DNA from 3 places in the Klebsiella oxytoca genome. Region 1 is predicted to be linked to each of the others. Evidence: predicted binding sites of a transcription regulator. Region 1 holds the regulator's gene; each other region holds the start of a gene.
What was found. The regulator PurR, encoded in region 1, represses purine synthesis genes. The targets are predictions, from matches to a motif close to CANGCAAACGTTTGCNTG.
Positions count from the first base shown of each region.

Region 1 (7,058 bases):
TCTCTTTTACCACATCTTTTAATTTGCTACTATTACCTTGCGCAATACAGGGTTATTGCGCGTACTATGCCCAAAATCATTCCGCCGCATCACAAGGCGCTCTTGCGCCTGGAACGGCGCCTGCACGCCCAACCGGTAGACCGGATAAGCGCAGACAGCCGACCAGGATGCAGCAGGAAATATGACGGGTATAACGATAAAAAGGAGAGTAGCAATGTCGTTCGAATTACCTGCATTACCATATGCAAAAGACGCCCTGGCGCCGCACATTTCCGCAGAAACCCTGGAATACCATTACGGTAAACACCACCAGGCATATGTCACCAACCTGAATAACCTGATCAAAGGCACCGCGTTTGAAGGTAAAACCTTAGAAGAGATCGTGCGTTCCTCTGACGGTGGTATCTTCAATAACGCCGCACAGGTCTGGAACCACACTTTCTACTGGAACTGCCTCGCGCCAAACGCGGGCGGCGAGCCGCAAGGTGAACTGGCGGCAGCTATCGCTAAATCCTTCGGCAGCTTTGCTGATTTCAAAGCCAAATTTACCGATGCGGCAGCAAAAAACTTCGGCGCTGGCTGGACCTGGCTGGTGAAAAATGCCGATGGCAGCCTGGCGATTGTCTCCACCAGCAACGCGGGCACGCCGCTGACCAGCGACGCTACTCCGCTGCTGACCGTGGATGTCTGGGAGCATGCCTACTACATCGACTACCGCAACGCTCGTCCAAACTATCTGGAGCACTTCTGGGCGCTGGTAAACTGGAAGTTTGTGGCGGCTAATCTGGCAGCATAAAAGCGAACCGCAGAGGCATTGCTGCTTCTGCGGTTATTTTTCTCACCTTAGAATATTATTGATTGGCGAACGCCTCTTTCGGCTGCGACCGGCCGCTGAACAACACCAGCAGCAGCGCCACGCCGGCAATTATCGCCCCCATCACCGGCACAAACGCATATCCCAGTCCTCCGGAAATTACCGCTCCTCCCGCTGCCGCGCCCAGCGCGTTCCCAAGATTGAAAGCGCCGATATTCACCGAAGATGAGAGCCCCGGCGCTTCATGAGCGACGCGCATCACGCGCATCTGCAAAGGCGGAACTACCGCAAAGGTCGCCGCGCCCCACACAACCATGCTGATGGCCGCGCCCGCCTGTGACTGAGCTAACAGCGGTATCGCCAGCATGATAACCATCAAAAGCAGAAGAAAGCCCTTCAGCGTGCCGGAAACGGAACGGTCGGCAAACTTGCCGCCAAGGTAGTTACCCAGCGAGAAGCCTACGCCAATCAGCACCAGCATCGCGGTAACAAACAGCGGCGAGGCATGAGTGATTGTATGCAGTACGGGGGAAATGTAGGTATACAGCGTGAACATCGCCCCTGCCCCCAGCACGGTCGTCAGCAGCGCCGACAGTACCTGCGGGCGCATCAGCACCGACAGCTCCTGTTTCACGTTCGGGCGCTCGCCGGCGCTGCCCTTCGGTAAAGAGAACCAAAGGCCGATCATTGCCACTACGCCCAGCCCCGCGGTTGCGAGAAACGACATGCGCCAGCCGATAGTTTCGCCAAGCCAGGTCGCTGCGGGAACGCCGCCGATATTAGCAATGGTCAGCCCCATAAACATCGTTGCCACGGCGCTGGCCTGCTTATGTTTTGGCACCACGCTTGCCGCAACCACCGATCCTAAGCCGAAGAATGCGCCGTGATTAAGGCTGGTAATGATACGCGACAGCAGTAGCGTGGTGTAATCAGGTGCGATTGAAGAGAGCACATTGCCGAGAGTAAAAATCGCCATCAAAAAGATCAGCGCATTTCTGCGGGCGCGGTGGGAGAGCAGCAGAGTCATCAGCGGCGCGCCAACCATGACACCGATTGCATAGGCGCTGATCAGCATTCCCGCGGCCGGAATTGAAACATCCACGCCTTTTGCGATAACCGGTAATAACCCCATCGGGGAGAACTCGGTCGTACCGATGCCAAAAGCACCGACCGCCAGCGCGAGCAGGGGAAAATTGATTTTCATGCAAGAACTCCATCAGGCCGCCTTTCGCGACGGCATCTCATCAGAAGTCAAAAGCATGACATCAATCACAGAAAAACAAAAGTAAACGAAATGGCAAAAGATTTTTGCGAAATTGATAATAATGCGCAATGAAAAAGGGAGAGCGACCTCTCCCTTATTGTGAAATTAGTGCAGTACGGCGACCAAACCTGAAGCGACAATCAAACCCAGAACAATAATCGTTGTTGTCAGCGAAAACTTTAAATCTGTATCCATCAATTTTTCCCCCTGATTATCCCCACATGAAAAGTGAGCTTGCTCATTTTTACACAGATTAGCGTAAAAATCTTCCTGGATTTAGGGTGATGCACATTTTTGCTCTTCCCCTTTGCCCCAAGATCGGACAAAATCCCACGCTAATTTGAAAGCGTATCGGCCATTGACCCCTTCCTGTCGTTCTGTGTCGTTTTCCCGACGTGATGCCATGAATAATTTTGGCGTCAGGGTGTGTACAGGCAAACGTTTACGTACCGATAAACAGACGTTCAGGTCAAGGTCTGGAGTGAGAAGTAATGGCAACTATTAAAGATGTAGCGAAACGCGCAAACGTTTCCACTACAACAGTGTCACATGTGATTAACAAAACCCGATTCGTTGCGGAAGAGACGCGCAATGCGGTATGGGCGGCAATCAAAGAGCTGCATTACTCCCCCAGCGCCGTCGCCCGCAGCCTGAAGGTGAATCACACCAAATCTATTGGCCTGCTGGCGACCAGCAGCGAAGCGGCCTATTTTGCTGAAATAATTGAATCCGTTGAGAAAAGCTGCTTTCAGAAGGGTTATACCCTGATTCTTGGCAATGCCTGGAACGATCCGGAGAAACAGCGCGCTTACCTTTCAATGATGGCGCAAAAACGCGTAGATGGCCTGCTGGTGATGTGTTCCGAGTACCCGGAATCGGTGTTAAGCATGCTGGAAGAGTATCGCCACATTCCGATGGTCGTCATGGACTGGGGCGAAGCGAAAGCCGACTTTACCGATGCGGTGATTGATAACGCCTTTGAAGGCGGCTATATCGCCGGTCGCTACCTTGTTGAGCGCGGACATCGCGAGATCGGCGCCATTCCTGGACCTCTGGAACGTAATACCGGCGCAGGTCGACTGGCCGGCTTTATGAAAGCGATGGAAGAAGCGCAGATTAAGATCCCGGAGCACTGGATTGTACAGGGTGATTTTGAACCGGAATCCGGCTACCGCGCCATGCAGCAAATTCTCAGCCAGCATCATCGCCCTACGGCAATTTTCTGCGGCGGGGATATCATGGCGATGGGCGCAATCTGCGCGGCGGATGAAATGGGTCTGCGCGTACCGCAGGATATTTCGCTGATCGGGTATGATAACGTGCGCAACGCCCGCTACTTCAGCCCGGCGCTGACCACTATCCATCAGCCTAAAGACTCTCTGGGCGAAGCGGCCTTCAATATGCTGCTGGACAGAATCGTCAATAAGCGTGAAGTTTCTCAGTCGATTGAGGTTCATCCGCGTCTGGTCGAGCGCCGTTCTGTGGCCGATGGTCCGTTTGTTGATTACCGCCGTTAGTCCTTCCCGCGGCGCCGGTTATTCCGGCGCCCGCAGCCACTCCCGATTTAACGTTTCGCTATCACCAAGATAATCCAGCAACCATAATAGAGCCGGAGAGGCATCGCTTTGCTGCCACGTCAGGCAGCACGCGGCATCCGGGAAAGGATTTTCCAGTTCCAGAGCCGTCCATTCGCCGCTATCAAGCCACGGACGCGCTAAATGCCCGGGCACCATTCCGATGCACAGTCCGGCGGAGAGGCAGGTCTCGGAGGCATCCCAGTCCGGCACAACCACCCTCTTCTGGTTATCCAACAGCCAGGTGGTTCGCTTCGGCAGCGAGCGTGAAGTATCCTCTCTCACCAACGACGGCCAGTTGCGCAACAGATCATCGCTCAGTGGCCCGGCCATTTTTGCCAGAGGATGGTGGCTCGCGACAACGCAGTCCCAGCTCAGCATCCCCATATCGCGAAAGGCATAGCGTCCACCGACCGGAATTGAGCGCGTCGCGCCGATGGCTAACTCCACGCGCCCGTCGGCCAACGCATCCCAGACGCCGTTAAACACCTCCTGAAAAACGATCAGTTCTACGTCATCAAAATGACGATAGAAATCAACGATCATCTGGCGCATACGCGTGGGCTTGACGATGTTATCCACCGCGATAGAGAGCTGCCCGCGCCAGCCGTTAGCTATCTGCTGGCACTGCTGGCGGGTGATCTGCATTTTTTTGATAACAGAGCGCCCCTCTTGTAAAAACCAGACCCCGGCAGGCGTTAATTCCACATCCCGGTGGCGACGTTCAAATAGCGGTACCGCCAGCCACTCCTCCAGCTGGCGTACGGTATAGCTGACCGCCGAGGGGACGCGGTGCAGCTCCTGCGCGGCGGCGCTAAAGCTGCCGTTGCGGGCGACAGCATCGACAACTTCAAGAGAGTATTCAGACCACATTTTCTGCCTGCAAAATTTTTGAATTCACCTGACAAATATTAGCGTTTCACAAGACGTTATGCACTCCCTACACTCTGCGCCATCGTACCTGCATCACTAAAAAGAGAAGATTATGCAACAACCTCGAAAAGGATTTTTAGTCTGGCTGGCCGGATTGAGCGTGCTGGGCTTTCTGGCAACCGATATGTATTTACCGGCATTCGCCGCCATGCAGCAGGATCTGAATACTTCCGCCGCCTCCATCAGCGCCAGCCTGAGCTTATTCCTTGCGGGCTTTGCGCTTGGGCAGCTTTTCTGGGGACCGCTCTCCGATCGTTATGGTCGTAAACCGGTGCTGTTGAGCGGCCTGGCCATATTCGCTATTGGCTGTCTGGGGATGCTATGGGTTCGCGATGCCACGCTGATGCTGGCGCTGCGTTTTATTCAGGCCCTGGGGGTTTGTGCCGCCGCGGTGACCTGGCAGGCGATGGTAACCGATTATTATCCTGCGCAAAAAACCAACCGAATTTTCGCCGCCATTATGCCGCTGGTAGGTTTATCCCCGGCGCTGGCGCCGCTGCTCGGCAGCTGGCTGCTGGTCCACTTCGAATGGCAGGCTATTTTTGCCGTTCTGTTCGCCATTACTCTGCTGCTGATGCTGCCCGCGCTGCGACTGAAACCGGCAAATAAGCCGATTGCTGACGTGCAGCAAAAGCTGACGTTCTTTACGCTGCTGCGTTCGCGCGAATATAGCGGTAACGTCCTGATATACGCCGCCTGCTCCGCCAGCTTTTTTGCATGGCTGACCGGCTCGCCGTTTATTCTGCATGAGATGGGCTATGGTCCTACCGTTATCGGCCTGAGCTACGTGCCGCAAACTATCGCGTTTCTGGTGGGCGGTTATGGTTGCCGCGCGGCGCTGCAAAAATGGCAGGGACAGCAAATTCTTCCCTGGCTACTGGTGATTTTCGCCATCAGCGTAGCCGCCACCTGGCTGGTTGGTCTGCAGGAGAATGCATCGCTCGTTGGCTTAATGATTCCGTTCTGCGCAATGGCAACCGTGAATGGCGGTATTTATCCTATCGTCGTCGCCCAGGCGCTGAAGCCGTTCCCACAGGCAACCGGCCGCGCCGCAGCGTTACAAAATACCTTACAGCTCGGCCTGTGCTTCCTCACCAGTCTGGTGGTTTCCGCGCTGATTGCCACTCCGCTGCAAACCACCACCAGCGCGATGCTTGTCTCCATTGTGCTGGCCGGAATTGGCTACCGCATGCAGTATCGGGCAGGTTCGGTGACAACAGAATCGTCACACGCATAAGGTAAACTACGCATTGGTGTTAAGATCCAGTAATTAGCTTGCTAAGATATTTTTATTGAAAGCCTGTTTTTAGCGGCCTATACTGGATCCCGCATCACATAATTAGAAGGATTAGTTGATTTTAACGGGAGCAGGATGCATCCCGTTTCCCCATGGAAGGCCTTTCGGCAAGGGTTATCTCCCTTCCTCTGTTCTACGTCGGATAGCAGCCTCACGGATTATCCGTGAGATTTCTCACAAAGCCAAAAAAGCGTCTACGCTGTTTTAAGGTTCTGATCACTTGGGCGTGATGGAGAAGCTATGAGTTCATCGTGTATAGAAGAAGTCAGTGTACCGAATGATGACTGGTACCGAATTGCAGCTGAATTATTAAGCCGCGCGGGCATTCAAATTAATGGCCCTGCGCCCTCCGATCTGCGGATCAAAAACCCCCACTTTTTTAAGCGCGTGTTGCAGGAAGGGTCGCTGGGGTTAGGTGAGAGTTATATGGACGGCTGGTGGGATTGCGAACGGCTGGATATATTTTTCCATAAAGTTCTGCGCGCAGGTCTGGAAAATCAACTCCCCCATCATTTCAAAGATACCCTGCGTATCGCCAGCGCTCGCTTATTCAATCTGCAAAGTAAAAAACGCTCCTGGATAGTCGGTAAAGAACACTACGATTTAGGTAACGATCTGTTCAGCCGGATGCTCGACCCTTTTATGCAGTACTCCTGCGCTTACTGGAAAGACGCGCAGAATCTTGAAGAAGCACAGCGGGCAAAATTGGACCTCATCTGCCGCAAACTTCAGCTTGAGCCCGGCATGCGGGTACTGGATATTGGCTGCGGCTGGGGCGGGCTGGCTTACTATATGGCCAAAAATTATCAGGTCAGCGTTGTAGGCGTCACGATTTCAGCTGAGCAGCAGAAAATGGCGCAGCAGCGTTGCGCCGATCTCGACGTCACGATCCTGCTCCAGGACTATCGCGACCTGCACGAGAGCTTCGACCGTATCGTCTCTGTAGGTATGTTTGAACACGTCGGACCGAAAAATTACGCGACTTATTTTGACGTGGTCGATCGTAACCTCAAGGCGGATGGTCGTTTCCTGCTGCATACCATTGGTTCTAATAAAACCGATGTTAGCGTCGACCCGTGGATCAACAAATATATCTTCCCTAACGGCTGTCTGCCGTCGGTGCGTCATATTGCCGAGTCCAGCGAAGCGCATTTTGTTATGGAAGACTGGCATAAT
Region 1 is NZ_CP046115.1:3,055,757-3,062,814, forward strand. Features, by position in the region: gene sodB (superoxide dismutase [Fe]) at 215-796, shown strand; gene GJ746_RS14220 (MFS transporter) at 852-2,018, opposite strand; gene GJ746_RS14225 (YnhF family membrane protein) at 2,184-2,273, opposite strand; gene purR (HTH-type transcriptional repressor PurR) at 2,570-3,595, shown strand; gene punR (DNA-binding transcriptional activator PunR) at 3,614-4,525, opposite strand; gene punC (purine nucleoside transporter PunC) at 4,638-5,822, shown strand; gene cfa (cyclopropane fatty acyl phospholipid synthase) at 6,123-7,058, shown strand, end outside.

Region 2 (7,058 bases), 2.0 Mb from region 1:
CTGTATAAGTGCCTGCTGGCGGCGATAATATTCGGCTGCTGGGCGTTAATGGGCTGGTTGGCGATGAAGGATAACGGTCGCCGCTGGACTCTCGCCGCCTGCTGCCCGCTGGGGCTGGCGCTGCTGGTGGGGTTTGCTATCCCGGATCGGGTTATCGACAGCAAGCAGCCGCAGTTCCTGGTAGATATCGTCAGCGAATCTCTGACGCCGAGCCGCTACGTGTTGACCAACAACGTTGGCATTGCCGGCGGGCTGTCATGGGAGCTCAAGCGCAGCGATATCATTCTGTACGACAAACAGGGTGAGCTGAAATATGGCCTGTCCTGGCCGGATGCGCAGGACCAGTTTGTTGATAAACAGCATTTTGCTGACTGGCTGGCGGAGCACCGCCAGCAGGGCCCTGTATCGCTGGTTCTGCTGATGGATAAAGGAGAGACGATGGCCGATTTATCGTTACCGACACCAGATAGCTCCTATGAGCTGGGGCGGGTCGTGTTTATCCAGTATTTGCCGCAATGAGCGTCTGGATCTGTCTGGTTTTCGCCAGCTTACTGAGCTGCGCCGGACAGCTGTGCCAGAAACAGGCTACCCGCCCGTCCAAATCCGGACGGCGCGGGCATCATATCCTCGGTTGGCTGGGCTTAGCGCTGCTCTCTCTGGGCTGTAGCATGCTGCTGTGGCTTAGCGTGCTGCAGTCGATCCCGGTCAGCATTGCCTATCCCATGCTGAGCCTGAACTTCGTTTGGGTGACGCTTGCGGCATGGGGGATCTGGCGCGAACCGGTGGCGCGCCGCCACTGGCTTGGCGTGGGGCTGATTGTCGTCGGGATCGTTATTCTGGGGAGCCGCGTCTGATGGGTTTAGTCTGGGCGTTACTTAGCGTCGGTCTGGTGAGTGGCGCGCAGCTGCTGCTGCGCAGCGCGATGGTCGAACTGCCGCCGCTGACGGATTTACTCACCTTTCTCAACCATCTGCTGCATCTGCGGGCGGGCACTCTCGGCCTGGCGTTCGGCCTGTTGGGTTATCTCCTGTCGATGGTCTGCTGGTACTTCGCCCTGCATCAACTGCCGCTGGCGAAGGCCTATGCGTTGCTGAGTCTGAGCTACATTCTGGTCTGGGCCGCCGCCATCTGGCTCCCCGGCTGGCATGAGCCTTTCCACTGGCAATCGCTGCTCGGTGTGCTGCTGATTGTCGCCGGGGTGCTGACTATCTTCTGGCCGGTAAAGCGGCGGGGCTAGCCCGGTAGCCTGCTTTTCGGCCGTCCGGGCCCGAGCAGGATGGCTAACTTGCTGCCGCCTTTGGTGGTTTCCATCCATATTTTACAGACGCTGGTTAACGGCACCGACAGCAGCATCCCCACCGGGCCGAGCAGCCATCCCCAGACCAGCAATGAAAGAAAGACTACCAGCGTCGACATCCCCAGTCGGTGGCCCATCATGCGCGGTTCGAGAATATTACCGATAATCATATGCACGACTAAAAAGAGCGCGCCCACCAGCAGGCATTCATAATAACCGTTGAAGAGTAGCGCCTGGATCATTGGCGGGACGGCGGAAATCACCGAGCCAATGTTCGGCACATAGTTCAGCAGAAAAGCCAGCACGCCCCACATCAGCGCAAACTGAACGTCCATCAGCATCAGCCCTAACCAGATAATCACCCCGGTCCACAGGCTGAGCAGCGTTTTCAGCGCCAGATAATGCGAAACGCCTTTCAGGGCCCGGTGCAGACCGGCGATATGGATTTGCGGGTTATTGAGGGCAAAGCGGAGTTTATAAGGCACATGGCGGACTTCAAAAAGCATAAAGACCACGGTCATGACCAGCAAAATGACGCTGGCCATAGCGCCAGACAGCCCGGTCATAAGGACGGTTGTGAAGGTCATCAGCTTGTCAGAGTCCATGCGTTGCAGCATACGCTCCGGGGACATGTGGATATGCAAAAACGGTAGCATCTCCTGCAGCCGCAGGACTTTCGCCGTCAGCTCTTTATTATACTTCGGCAGCATGGCAACGAATTCGTTAACCGACGCGGCCAGTACGCCAATTAACGCGGTGAGCACGATCAGCATCACCACCACCACGATAGTAATGGCTACCGGGCGACGGACGCCGCGACGAATAAACCAGGTGACCAGAGGGTTGAGGACTATAGCGAAGAAAAGCGCCAGGAGTAGCTGCACGATGATATCTGCTGCGGCATGAATACCGGCGAGGATAACCACCAGCGATGCCAGTTTGAGCAGAATATGCATGCCCGTTTTATCGGGCTGAGGGGTTGTCATTCACTCTTCCTTTCTATGATTTTGATTAAGTGTAGCGGCTGGCTTGTTTCCGAGAATCCTAATCTGGCTGCTGATTTATAACGCGTGGCATGATAGAAACGAAACACTGTTGTAAAAATCTGGTGGAACCCGATGCCTGAAAACGTCGCCGAACCGGCGCTCAATGGATTGCGCCTCAATCTGCGGATTGTCTCTGTCGTTATTTTTAACTTTGCCAGCTACCTGACCATTGGCCTGCCGCTGGCGGTGCTGCCCGGCTATGTTCATGATGTGATGGGGTTTAGCGCTTTCTGGGCCGGGCTGGTGATTAGCCTTCAGTATTTCGCGACATTGCTGAGCCGGCCTCACGCCGGGCGCTACGCAGACCTGCTGGGGCCGAAAAAAATTGTCGTATTCGGTCTGTGCGGCTGTTTTCTGAGCGGGCTGTGCTATCTGCTGGCGGCGTTCAGCGACGGCTGGCCCGTTGTTAGCCTCGCGCTGTTGTGTCTTGGGCGCGTTATTCTCGGCATCGGGCAGAGCTTTGCGGGAACCGGCTCCACGCTATGGGGCGTCGGGGTGGTCGGGTCGCTGCATATCGGGCGGGTTATTTCCTGGAACGGGATTGTGACCTACGGGGCGATGGCAATGGGCGCACCGCTTGGCGTGCTCTGTTATTCGCTGATTGGCCTGCACGGGCTGGCGTTGACGATTATGGCAGTGGCGCTGGTGGCCGTGCTGTGTGCATTGCCGAGAGCGGCGGTGAAAGCGGGCAAGGGAAAAGCGATGTCGTTTCGCGCGGTGCTGGGGCGCGTCTGGCTCTACGGAATGGCTCTGGCGCTGGCATCTGCTGGTTTTGGCGTGATCGCCACCTTTATCACCCTGTTTTATGAAGCCAAAGGCTGGGACGGTGCGGCCTTCGCCCTGACGTTGTTTAGCTGCGCCTTCGTCGGCACTCGCCTGCTGTTTCCCAACGGAATCAACCGTCTCGGCGGGTTGAACGTAGCGATGATCTGTTTTGTCGTCGAGATTATCGGGCTGCTGTTAGTCGGATTCGCGCACACGCCGCTGATGGCGAAAATCGGTACTTTCTTTGCCGGAGCTGGTTTTTCGTTAGTTTTCCCGGCGCTTGGCGTGGTGGCGGTGAAGGCCGTGCCGCAGCAAAATCAGGGGTCTGCGCTGGCAACCTATACGGTCTTTATGGACCTCTCCCTGGGAGTAACCGGTCCGCTTGCCGGGCTGCTGATGGCGTGGACGGGCATTTCTTCGATCTATCTGGCGACGGCGGGGCTGGTTGCGATAGCGCTGCTGCTGGGGTGGCGGTTAAAAAAACGGCCCCCGGTCAGTGAACCGAAGGCCGCTGCGTCAGGCCAGTAGTTACTGGATGACGAGGGTGTTAATAATATTTTCCGCTTCGGTCTGCGCCTTCTGCTGGTTGTCTGCTGGCAGCGTGATTTGCAGCGTCAGCAGTTTGTCATCAACCTTACCGAGAATCACCGAAGACCAGGCGGTCTGGCCTTTGGCGGAGATGATGGTGTCCAGCTGCTGCAGAGTATGACCTTTAACCTCAATGGATTTGTTGCTCACAACCTGCAGCTGCGGGTCGCGGCTGCGCTGCTGCTCTTCCAGACGCTGAGTCATGACGGCCAGATCTTCATTAGTGCTGTCGCCGACAATCACGATTACCGCTTTCTGCCCGGTGGCATCAGAATAGACGTGCATATTGTTGGCCTGGGTGCCCAGCTTGCCGCTCTGATCGGTCATACCGGCAGGCAAGGAGAAGCTCAGTTTGCCGTCCAGCAGATTAACAGGTTGCCCGCTGGCGTTGCTTTCTGCAGCAGCCCCGGCAGTCGGCGTTTTTGTGTCGCTGTTATCACAGGCCGCAAGCCCCATAACCAGCAGGCCAATACCGACATATTTAACCAAATTGCGCATTGACATCTTCCTTTCGATAAACGGCCATTAACGGCTCATTCGCTTATCTTATCACATCGTTTCGCCAGTACTCTTAACCTGGCTGGAATGCGGATAAATCAGATTTATCTGCCAGCTTTTTCAGCAGCATATTCAACAACATGCCATACATTGGCAGGAAAAATACAATGCTAATCAGCACTTTGAAGCAGTAATCAACGATGGCGATTTCGCCCCAGTGCGCCGCCATAAACGGATCCGGGCTGCGCCAGAAGGCGATAAAGAAGAAGGCCAGGGTATCGCTGACGTTGCCGAAAAGAGTGGACGCGGTGGGCGCCAGCCACCAGCGGCGGTTCTGACGCAGGCGATTAAAGACGTGGACGTCGAGGATTTGCCCCAGCGCGTAAGCCATAAAGCTGGCGGTGGCGATACGGGCGACAAACAGGTTAAAGCTGGCTAATGCGGCAAAACCCTGCCACTCGCCCATATAGAACAGCGCGGAAACCGCGTAGGAGATAAGCAGCGCCGGGACCATGACCGCAAAGATAATGCGTCGCGCCAGCGGAGCGCCGAAAATCCGCACCGTTAAATCGGTGGCGAGGAAAATAAACGGAAAGCTGAACGCGCCCCAGGTGGTATGAAAACCAAAAATGGAGATCGGTAGCTGTACCAGATAGTTACTGGAGGTAATGACCAGCAGATGGAAAAGCGATAGCCAGAACAGCGCTTTTTTACGCTGAAGAGAAGTAAACGGATTCATATTGTGACCTTTTTATGCCCGTCATACTTCAAGCTGCAGATGCGTTAACTTTCCTCGCTGATCCCAGTCACTTACTTAGGTAAGCTCCTGGGAATTCATTGCGTCGTCGCCTTTCTGCAACTCGAACCATTTAGGGCCAGAGAGTTGGGGTGAGGGAACCCAATAAAAACGGCTGCATGATACTGCGTTGGGGGAGTAATGCAATGGTTGTTTTTCGCGCAAACGTTAACCTGGCTTGCGTACTGGCAAACTGGGGGTAAACTAGGGCCGTTTTGTTAATGTGAGATGAAAATGAGCGAACTTTTCTCCAGCCCTGACCATACGCTTGATGCGCAGGGGCTTCGTTGCCCGGAACCGGTAATGATGGTGCGCAAGACCGTGCGTACGATGCCGGTGGGCGAAACGCTGCTAATCGTTGCCGACGATCCGGCGACCACCCGCGATATTCCCGGTTTCTGCCGCTTTATGGAGCATGAGCTGCTGGCGCAGGAAACCGAGGCGCTGCCGTACCGTTATCTGATTCGTAAAAGCCACTGATCTGCTTCAGGTTGCCCCGGAGGCGGTGCTGCGTACCTGTCCGGGCTATAAAAAACCAGACCGCACTAACCTGTAACCCGGGCAAAGAGCGCAGAATATTTCAGTCAGAGACATACCTGATTGCGGCACGATGCGTTCTTTATCCGGGCTTAGCTTTCCCAGGAAATGTCACGCAGGGTGCTGTTTTCATCAAAATCAAATACCAGCAACTGGTCGGAAAACTCTTCTGGCAGCCCATAATCCAGCGTCATGCTCAGAGTACCCGGCGCGGGAGCGGCCAGCCAAATCCCTACACCGCGCAGGATGAGGCTTTTGGCGCAGATGAGCCGGGTCGGCGTTGTAATATTTAACGTCTGCAATGTTTCTTCGTCATATTCCTGTACATATTCAAGAAAATCATCAATAAAGGCGTTTTCTCCCGCCTCCCGGACGAGCATGTTTTGGATCTGCTCTTCGCAGGTAGGGACGCTATCAAGCAACGCGATGATTTTCGCTGCTGGCGTTGCGGGCAGTACATCCTCAAATATATTCAGCCAGACATTCCGCTGTTTGCCGTTTACCGTCAGCATAACGATTTCCGCGAATCCATCATCTTCATCGATGTTGAGCGTTCCCCAGCGTGCCGTGTTTAACGTAATGGCCATTTTCTACATGTTCCTTATGTTCAAAGAGGCATTAGTTTAATGGATTTTTCACGCCGCTGGGGAGATCATTATTTTTTACGCAACAACCGCAACGCGTTGGCGGTGACCAGCACCGTTGCCCCGGTATCCGCCAGTACCGCCAGCCACAGGCCGGTCAGACCGAGCAGGGTGGTGACCAGGAAAACTCCCTTCAGACCCAAAGCGATGGCGATATTCTGGCGGATATTGGCGTGGGTGGCGCGCGCCAGCGAAATCATCTGCGCCAGTCCGGTCAGGCGATTATGGGTCAGAGCCGCGTCGGCGGTCTCCAGGGCAACGTCGGTGCCGCTGCCCATGGCGATGCCGATGGTCGCCGCTTTCATTGCCGGCGCATCGTTGATACCGTCGCCGACCATCGCCAGCGGCGCCTGTGCGTTAAGCGCCATGACCGCCTGTACTTTATCCGCAGGTAGCAGCCCGGCGCGGAACTCCAGCCCCAGTTCGCTGGCGATGGCCGCCGCCGCGCGCGGGTTGTCGCCGGTAAGTATGACCCCCTGAACGCCTAACTGATGGAGCTCATCCACCGCCTGGCGAGCATCATCGCGCAGCGTATCGCGCAACGCCAGAATCCCCAGCAGGGTCTCATCGCGCATGACCAGTACAACCGTCTGTCCGGCGCTTTCCAGCTGCTGAATACGTTCATCGTACTGCGGAGCGCTATTTTTACCGGCGGCGCAAATCAGCACCCGGCGCCCTTCGACCTGCGCTTCAATACCGGAGCCGGCCAGCGCGCGCTGGTCTTGAGCCAACGGAATAACCAGCTCTCGCTGCTCTGCTTCCCGTACGACGGCCTGGGCTAACGGATGGCTGGAGCCTTGTTCCACGGCAGCCGCCAGCGCCAGCAGCTCGTTTTCATTGATGTCTGCGGTCGAAATAACGGTGGTGACGCGCGGCTGGCCGATAGT
Region 2 is NZ_CP046115.1:5,068,002-5,075,059, reverse strand. Features, by position in the region: gene arnT (lipid IV(A) 4-amino-4-deoxy-L-arabinosyltransferase) at 1-519, shown strand, start outside; gene arnE (4-amino-4-deoxy-L-arabinose-phosphoundecaprenol flippase subunit ArnE) at 516-854, shown strand; gene arnF (4-amino-4-deoxy-L-arabinose-phosphoundecaprenol flippase subunit ArnF) at 854-1,237, shown strand; gene GJ746_RS23765 (AI-2E family transporter) at 1,234-2,283, opposite strand; gene GJ746_RS23760 (MFS transporter) at 2,416-3,636, shown strand; gene GJ746_RS23755 (DcrB family lipoprotein) at 3,637-4,194, opposite strand; gene GJ746_RS23750 (7-cyano-7-deazaguanine/7-aminomethyl-7-deazaguanine transporter) at 4,268-4,933, opposite strand; gene tusA (sulfurtransferase TusA) at 5,225-5,470, shown strand; gene GJ746_RS23740 (DUF2004 domain-containing protein) at 5,620-6,114, opposite strand; gene zntA (Zn(II)/Cd(II)/Pb(II) translocating P-type ATPase ZntA) at 6,183-7,058, opposite strand, start outside.
Region 2: a site for PurR is predicted at 5,149-5,166, ahead of tusA (sulfurtransferase TusA). Genes of this name have one in related genera too.

Region 3 (7,058 bases), 880 kb from region 1:
ACGCTGTTCGATCCGCCGCGGGCGGCGCTGGTCGTCAAGCTGGTACGCCCGCATCAGCGTGGACGTTTCTTTTCTATCCTGATGATGCAAGACAGCGCAGGGGCCGTGATCGGCGCGCTGCTGGGCAGCTGGCTTCTGCAATATGATTTTCGTCTGGTTTGTAGCGCGGGAGCCGTCCTGTTTATCGCCTGTGCGGCATTCAACGCCTGGTATCTTCCGGCATGGAAGCTGTCAACGGTAAAAACGCCGGTCCGCGAGGGGCTGGGACGCGTGCTGCGTGATAAACGCTTTGTCACCTACGTTTTGACATTGACCGGATATTACATGTTAGCGGTACAGGTAATGTTAATGCTGCCGATCATGGTTAACGATATTGCGGGTTCTCCGACTGCGGTAAAATGGATGTATGCCATTGAAGCAGCCATTTCGTTAACGCTGCTGTATCCGATTGCTCGCTGGAGCGAAAAACGCTTTCGTCTTGAGCATCGCCTGATGGCCGGGCTGTTGATCATGACCCTGGCGATGATGCCGATTGGCCTTAGCAGCAACCTTCAACAGCTGTTTACGCTGATCTGCGTATTTTATATTGGCTCAATCATCGCCGAGCCCGCGCGTGAAACGCTGGGGGCCTCGCTGGCAGATGCCAGAGCGCGCGGAAGCTATATGGGCTTTAGCCGCCTGGGGCTCGCCTTTGGCGGCGCTTTCGGCTACGCAGGCGGCGGCTGGTTGTTCGATGCGGGTAAAGCCGCGGGTCAACCGGAGCTACCATGGCTCATGCTCGGGGTTATCGGACTGGCAACGTTTATTGCCCTGTGGTGGCAGTTTAGCCCGAAACGTTCGGCTTCCGGCATGCTGGAGCCGCGCACCTGATTTGCCGGCCCCCGGTTTCTCCTCCATACTGAATTGAGGATGTTCAGCAAATATGGAGGAGAAACGTGAAATTATATATCTACGATCACTGCCCGTTCTGCCTGAAAGCCCGCATGATTTTCGGCCTGAAAAATATCCCCGTCGAAACGATCGCGCTCCTGGAGGATGATGACTCAACCCCCACCAGAATGATCGGTCAGAAAATGGTGCCAATCCTGCAAAAAGACGATAGCCGTTACATGCCGGAAAGCATGGATATCGTGCATTATGTCGATAAACTTGATGGCAAACCGCTGCTTACCGGACCGCGTAACCCAGCTATTGAAACCTGGCTGCGCAAGGTCAACGGCTACGCTAACCGTCTGTTGATGCCGCGTTTTGCCAAATCTGCATTTGATGAATTTTCGACGCCAGAGGCGCGCGCTTATTTTGTAAAGAATAAAGAGGCGGCTATCGGCAGCTTTGCCGATCATCTCGCGCACTCACCCGGTCTGATTAAGAATATCAGCGACGATCTGCGAGCGTTGGATAAACTGGTCGTCCAGCCAAATGCCGTCAACGGAGAACTGTCTGAAGATGATATTCATCTCTTCCCTCTGTTAAGGAATCTGACGCTGGTGGCAGGGGTAAACTGGCCGAGCCGCGTGGCCGCCTACCGTGACAATATGGCCAAACAGACGCAGATCAACTTACTCTCCTCTATGGCTATTTAAGCCCAGGGCAGCGAAAGGATGGCCCCTTCGCTGCCATACGCTTCTTTTTCAGTCTTTTCCGCTAGCACCTACAGCGCTAGCGGGCCATGCTGCTTTGTGTCAGGATGAACCTACGGCATGACATTAAGGAATCCAATGAAAAAGATGTTTATTGCGGCCGCGCTTATCGTTAGCGGCCTGCTGAGCGGCTGTAACCAGCTTACGCAATATTCCGTGAGTGAGCAGGAGATCAACCAGGCGCTACAGAAACGTAACCACTTCGCCAAGGATATTGGCCTGCCCGGCGTTGCGGATGCCCATATTGAACTGAAGAACCTGACCAGCGCCATTGGTCGTGAAGAGCCGAACAAAGTGACATTGAGCGGCGTGGCTAATTTAGATCTGAATTCACTGTTCGGGAACCAGAAAGCGACCATTGACCTTAAGCTCAAAGCGCTACCGGTTTTCAACAAAGACAAAGGGGCCATCTTCCTGCAGGAGATGGAAGTGGTCGATGCGAAAGTTCAGCCTGAAAAACTACAGTCCGTTGTACAAACGCTGATCCCTTATCTGAATCAATCTCTGCGTAGCTACTTCAATCAACAGCCTGCGTATGTGCTGCGCGAAGATGCCAGCGCGGGTGAAGCACTGGCGAAAAAGTATGCTAAAGGTATTGAAGTGAAACCGGGAGAGATCGTCATCCCCTTCACTAACTAATCGTCCGGGCGCTGAAGCGCCCGTTTTTTTACGGAAGTTGATGCAAAGGAAAACGTTTACGCTTATCCTTAGTGCCCGGCAAAAACAGCCCTGATGACTGACACTATTAGCCGGAGCCTTCCATGACAGCACAATCCCAGGTATTGAAAATTCGCCGCCCTGACGACTGGCATATCCATCTGCGCGATGACGATATGCTAAAAACCGTCGTGCCTTATACCAGTGAGTTTTATGGCCGGGCGATCGTGATGCCGAATCTGGTACCGCCTGTCACGACCGTCGACGCCGCCATTGCCTATCGCCAGCGTATTATCGAGGCTATCCCTGCAGAGCATGATTTTACGCCGCTAATGACCTGCTATCTTACCGATACGCTCGACCCGGCAGAGCTTGAGCGCGGATTTAGCGAGGGCGTATTCACCGCGGCCAAACTCTACCCGGCTAATGCAACGACAAACTCCAGCCACGGCGTCACCAGCACTGATGCGATCATGCCGGTACTTGAACGTATGGAAAAGCTGGGTATGCCGCTACTGGTTCACGGTGAAGTCACTCATCCGGATATCGATATTTTTGACCGCGAAGCACGGTTTATCGAAACGGTGATGGAACCGCTCCGCCAGCGTCTGCCTGGACTGAAGGTCGTCTTTGAACATATCACCACCAAAGATGCCGCTGAATACGTGCGCGAAGGCAACCAACTCCTGGCGGCCACCATCACCCCGCAACATCTGATGTTTAACCGCAATCATATGCTGGTCGGCGGCGTGCGCCCTCACCTTTATTGCCTGCCAATTCTGAAACGTAATGTTCATCAGCAGGCACTGCGTGAACTGGTTGCCAGCGGTTTTGATCGCGTTTTCCTCGGCACTGATTCCGCCCCGCATGCCCGCCATCGTAAAGAAGCCAGCTGCGGGTGCGCAGGCTGTTTTAACGCGCCAACCGCGCTGGGCAGCTACGCCACGGTGTTTGAAGAGATGAACGCCCTGCAACACTTTGAAGCCTTCTGCTCATTTAACGGCCCTCGTTTCTATGGTCTGGAAGTCAACGATGGCTACGTTGAGCTGGTGCGTGAAGAGAGCCTGGTGGCAGAGAGTATCCCTCTGCCCGGTGACGAGCTGGTGCCGTTCCTCGCCGGAGAAACCGTGCGCTGGACAATGAAAAAATAATTAGTCCCCCCTGTTGTAAACACCTATGCGTTACTGTATAAATAAACAGTAAATTACACAGGGGGCAATTATGCGTATTGAAGTCTCTATCGCCAAATCAACAGCCTTACCCAACGGCGCCTTAGATGCGCTGAACAATGAACTCTCTCGCCGTATCGAACAGCAGTTTCCTTCCACGACAAGTCAGGTAACGGTTCGATACGCGGCTAATAACAATCTGTCGGTGATCGGCGGCCTGAAAGAAGACAAAGACCGGATTAGCGAAATCCTGCAAGAAACGTGGGAAAGCGCTGACGACTGGTTTGTCCGCGACTAGTCAATTAAATTTGCTCCCTCATTGTGCTATTTTTTGCCGGGTCGCCCCGGCTTTTTTATTTTTCAGAGTCAGACTGCCCCCTATTGCTTTTACTTAGCGCCTTCATAAATAACATATATTCGACCCTGGTTTGCGTAAAAAAACGACAATCAGAAGCCTATGTATCTCTATTTCATTAAATTTCTCGAGTTTATTCTTGACTACTGATATAATTAACTTGCTTCAGAAAACATGCATTAAACCTCGAGAACTGTTGTCTTTTAACATACGAATAAGGGGTTATGATGGAAAAGAATAATGAAGTCATCCAGACCCATCCCCTCGTTGGATGGGACATCAGCACCGTTGATAGTTACGATGCGCTGATGTTGCGCTTACACTACCAAAACCCCGCTCAAGAAAGCAGTAGAGACGCAGAGATTGGCCAGACGCTATGGCTAACAACGGACGTCGCGCGTCAGTTTATTTCTATTCTGGAAGCAGGTATTGCGAAGATTGAATCTGGCGAATACCAGGAAAATGAGTATCGAAGGCATTAAGCGTTAGTAAAAATGTCGACATATTCACTTAACAGGCACCTTCGGGTGCCTGAATTATTTTCGGACTTGTGTAGCAGAAGGTTGTTAATTACCCTGCTAACAACGCAATAACCTGGAACTCACCATGCAATACGATCTTATCATTATTGGTAGCGGCTCGGTTGGCGCTGCTGCAGGCTATTATGCGCGGCAGGCGGGGCTTAACGTACTGATGATTGATGCCCATCAACCTCCTCATCAGGAAGGCAGTCATCACGGAAAGACGCGACTCATTCGCCACGCCTACGGTGAAGGCGAAAGATATGTCCCTCTACTACTGCGCGCGCAAAAGCTGTGGGATGAGCTTGCCGCCGCCAGCGGTGAGACCGTTTTTGAATGTACAGGGGTTATCAACCTCGGGCCTGCCGATTCCGAATTCCTGCGCAATGTTGCCAGCAGCGCACACAAGTTCCAGCTCAATGTTGAAGAAATGGACGCACAGGGGGTAATGTCCCGCTGGCCGGAAATTCGCGTACCTGATGATTATCGGGCGATATTTGAGCCTGGGTCCGGGATACTGCGCAGCGAGCTGGCCGTTGAAACATGGATTCGTCTTGCCCGTGAAGCGGGAGCCGCACAGCTGTTCAACTGCCCGGTTACCGCCATTCAGCACCAGCCGGACGGCGTCACGGTGGAGACGCTCGATGGTGAGTACCACGGCAAAAAACTCCTGGTCAGCGCCGGAACCTGGGTAACGCGCCTGCTGCCCGATCTCCCTGTCCAGCCTGTGCGTAAAGTCTTCGCCTGGTTTCAGGCGGATGGCCGTTACAGCAGTAAAAACAACTTCCCGGCGTTTACCGGCGAGTTACCGAATGGCGATCATTTTTACGGTTTTCCCGCAGAAGATAATGAATTAAAAATCGGCAAGCATAACGGTGGGCAACCTATTTCCGCGCCAGAAGAGCGAAAACCCTTTGGCTCAGTGGCAACAGACGGCTCGGAGTCTTTTACCTTCCTGCGTAACGTGTTGCCCGGTATTGGTGGCTGTCTGTATGGCGCATCCTGTACCTATGACAATACCGCCGATGAGGACTTTATTATTGATACATTACCTGGCAAACCCAATACGCTTTTGATAACGGGCCTGAGCGGACACGGCTTTAAATTCGCGCCGGTATTAGGCGAACTGGCCACGCAATTCGCGCTTGAAGAACCGTTTGAGTTCGATCTTTCGCCCTTTTCCCTGACGCGATTCAATTAATAACTATCAGCTTCAGGCAGTGAAAACAGCACAAAAAATAACGGCCTCGCTTGAGGCCGTAAATAACTGAGAGAGCTTATGCGTCGCCTGTTCGAATTACTGATCGATAATATCCGCGAACATTTTATGATTTACCTCGCACTCTGGCTGCTGCTGGCCTGTATAGACCTTATCTGGCTATGGTTTTTCTGAAGGTTCTGGGTCCGGAATGCCCAGCTTAGTATTCAGACGACCGCGCGATTTATTAAAGATCTTATTCCCATTTTCACGTCCGGCACGCAGTTTTCGCTGCTCTTCTTCCGGCAGCTTATGCTCTTCCATACAGGCTTCGCTACAGCAGCCAGCGAATTTCTCCGCGCAGGCCGGACACTGAATAAACAGCAGATGGCAGCCATCGTTCAGGCAATTTGTGTGGCTATCGCAGGGAGCGCCGCACTGATGACAATGCGCGATGACATCATCTGAAATACGCTCACCCATACGTTCATCGAAGACAAAGTTTTTACCGACAAAGCGTACCGGCAGCCCCTGCTCACGCGCGCGTCGGGCATACTCGATAATTCCGCCTTCAATATGTGAGACTTTACTGAACCCATTGTGCTTCATCCAGGCGCTGGCTTTTTCACAGCGGATACCGCCGGTGCAGTACATGACAATCTTTTTATCTTTATGTTCCTGCATCATTTCAACGGCCTTCGGCAGCTGATCGCGGAAAGTATCCGCCGGGATCTCAAGGGCATTTTCGAAATGACCGACTTCATATTCGTAATGGTTACGCATATCAATAAAGACAGCGTCCGGATCGTCGAGCATCGCGTTGACTTCTGCCGCCTTCAGATAATCGCCGACGTTTGAAGCATCGAACGTCGCATCTTCAATACCATCCGCGACAATGCGATCGCGAACCTTGAGACGCAGCACCCAAAAAGATTTCCCGTCATCGTCCAGCGCAATATTCAGGCGCAAACCATTCAGAGCCGGGTCAAATCCATATAAGAATTCGCGCAGTGCATCGACACGGCTTTGTGGGACGCTAATTTGCGCGTTAATACCCTCATGGGCGAGATAAATGCGGCCAAAGACATTCAGCTTAGTCAGGGCAATCCACAGCGCGTCGCGCGTGGCCTTTGGATCGATAATCGTGAAGTATTTATAAAACGAGATCGTCGTGCGCGGCTCGGTCTCAGCCAGCATTTGCGCCTTTAACGTCTCATTTGAAATGCGGTTATGTAACACTGGCATGGTGTACCTGCTCGGCATAATCAATGAGTAAATAAACGGCGGGCATCATATAGCAAACACGTTTAATTTACATCCCCACATTTTAAGCTACATTTCTCTCACCCCAATTTACTCGCATTAACATTAAATGCCATCTGAGGCCGGTATTTTGGCTGAAGCATAAAAAAATGCGATAATAGAACACGTTGCTTAATTGAACAGGTATGAGATGACCCATTTACCAAAATTTTCCGCAGCGTTGCTGCACCCGCGTTATTGGTTGCTTTGGTTCGG
Region 3 is NZ_CP046115.1:2,177,285-2,184,342, reverse strand. Features, by position in the region: gene mdtH (multidrug efflux MFS transporter MdtH) at 1-870, shown strand, start outside; gene grxB (glutaredoxin 2) at 936-1,583, shown strand; gene GJ746_RS10035 (lipoprotein) at 1,719-2,279, shown strand; gene pyrC (dihydroorotase) at 2,402-3,448, shown strand; gene dinI (DNA damage-inducible protein I) at 3,519-3,764, shown strand; gene bssS (biofilm formation regulator BssS) at 4,049-4,303, shown strand; gene solA (N-methyl-L-tryptophan oxidase) at 4,428-5,543, shown strand; gene GJ746_RS10010 (YceO family protein) at 5,622-5,735, shown strand; gene GJ746_RS10005 (rhodanese-related sulfurtransferase) at 5,721-6,785, opposite strand; gene GJ746_RS10000 (Kdo(2)-lipid IV(A) acyltransferase) at 6,994-7,058, shown strand, end outside.
Region 3: a site for PurR is predicted at 2,325-2,342, ahead of pyrC (dihydroorotase). Genes of this name have one in related genera too.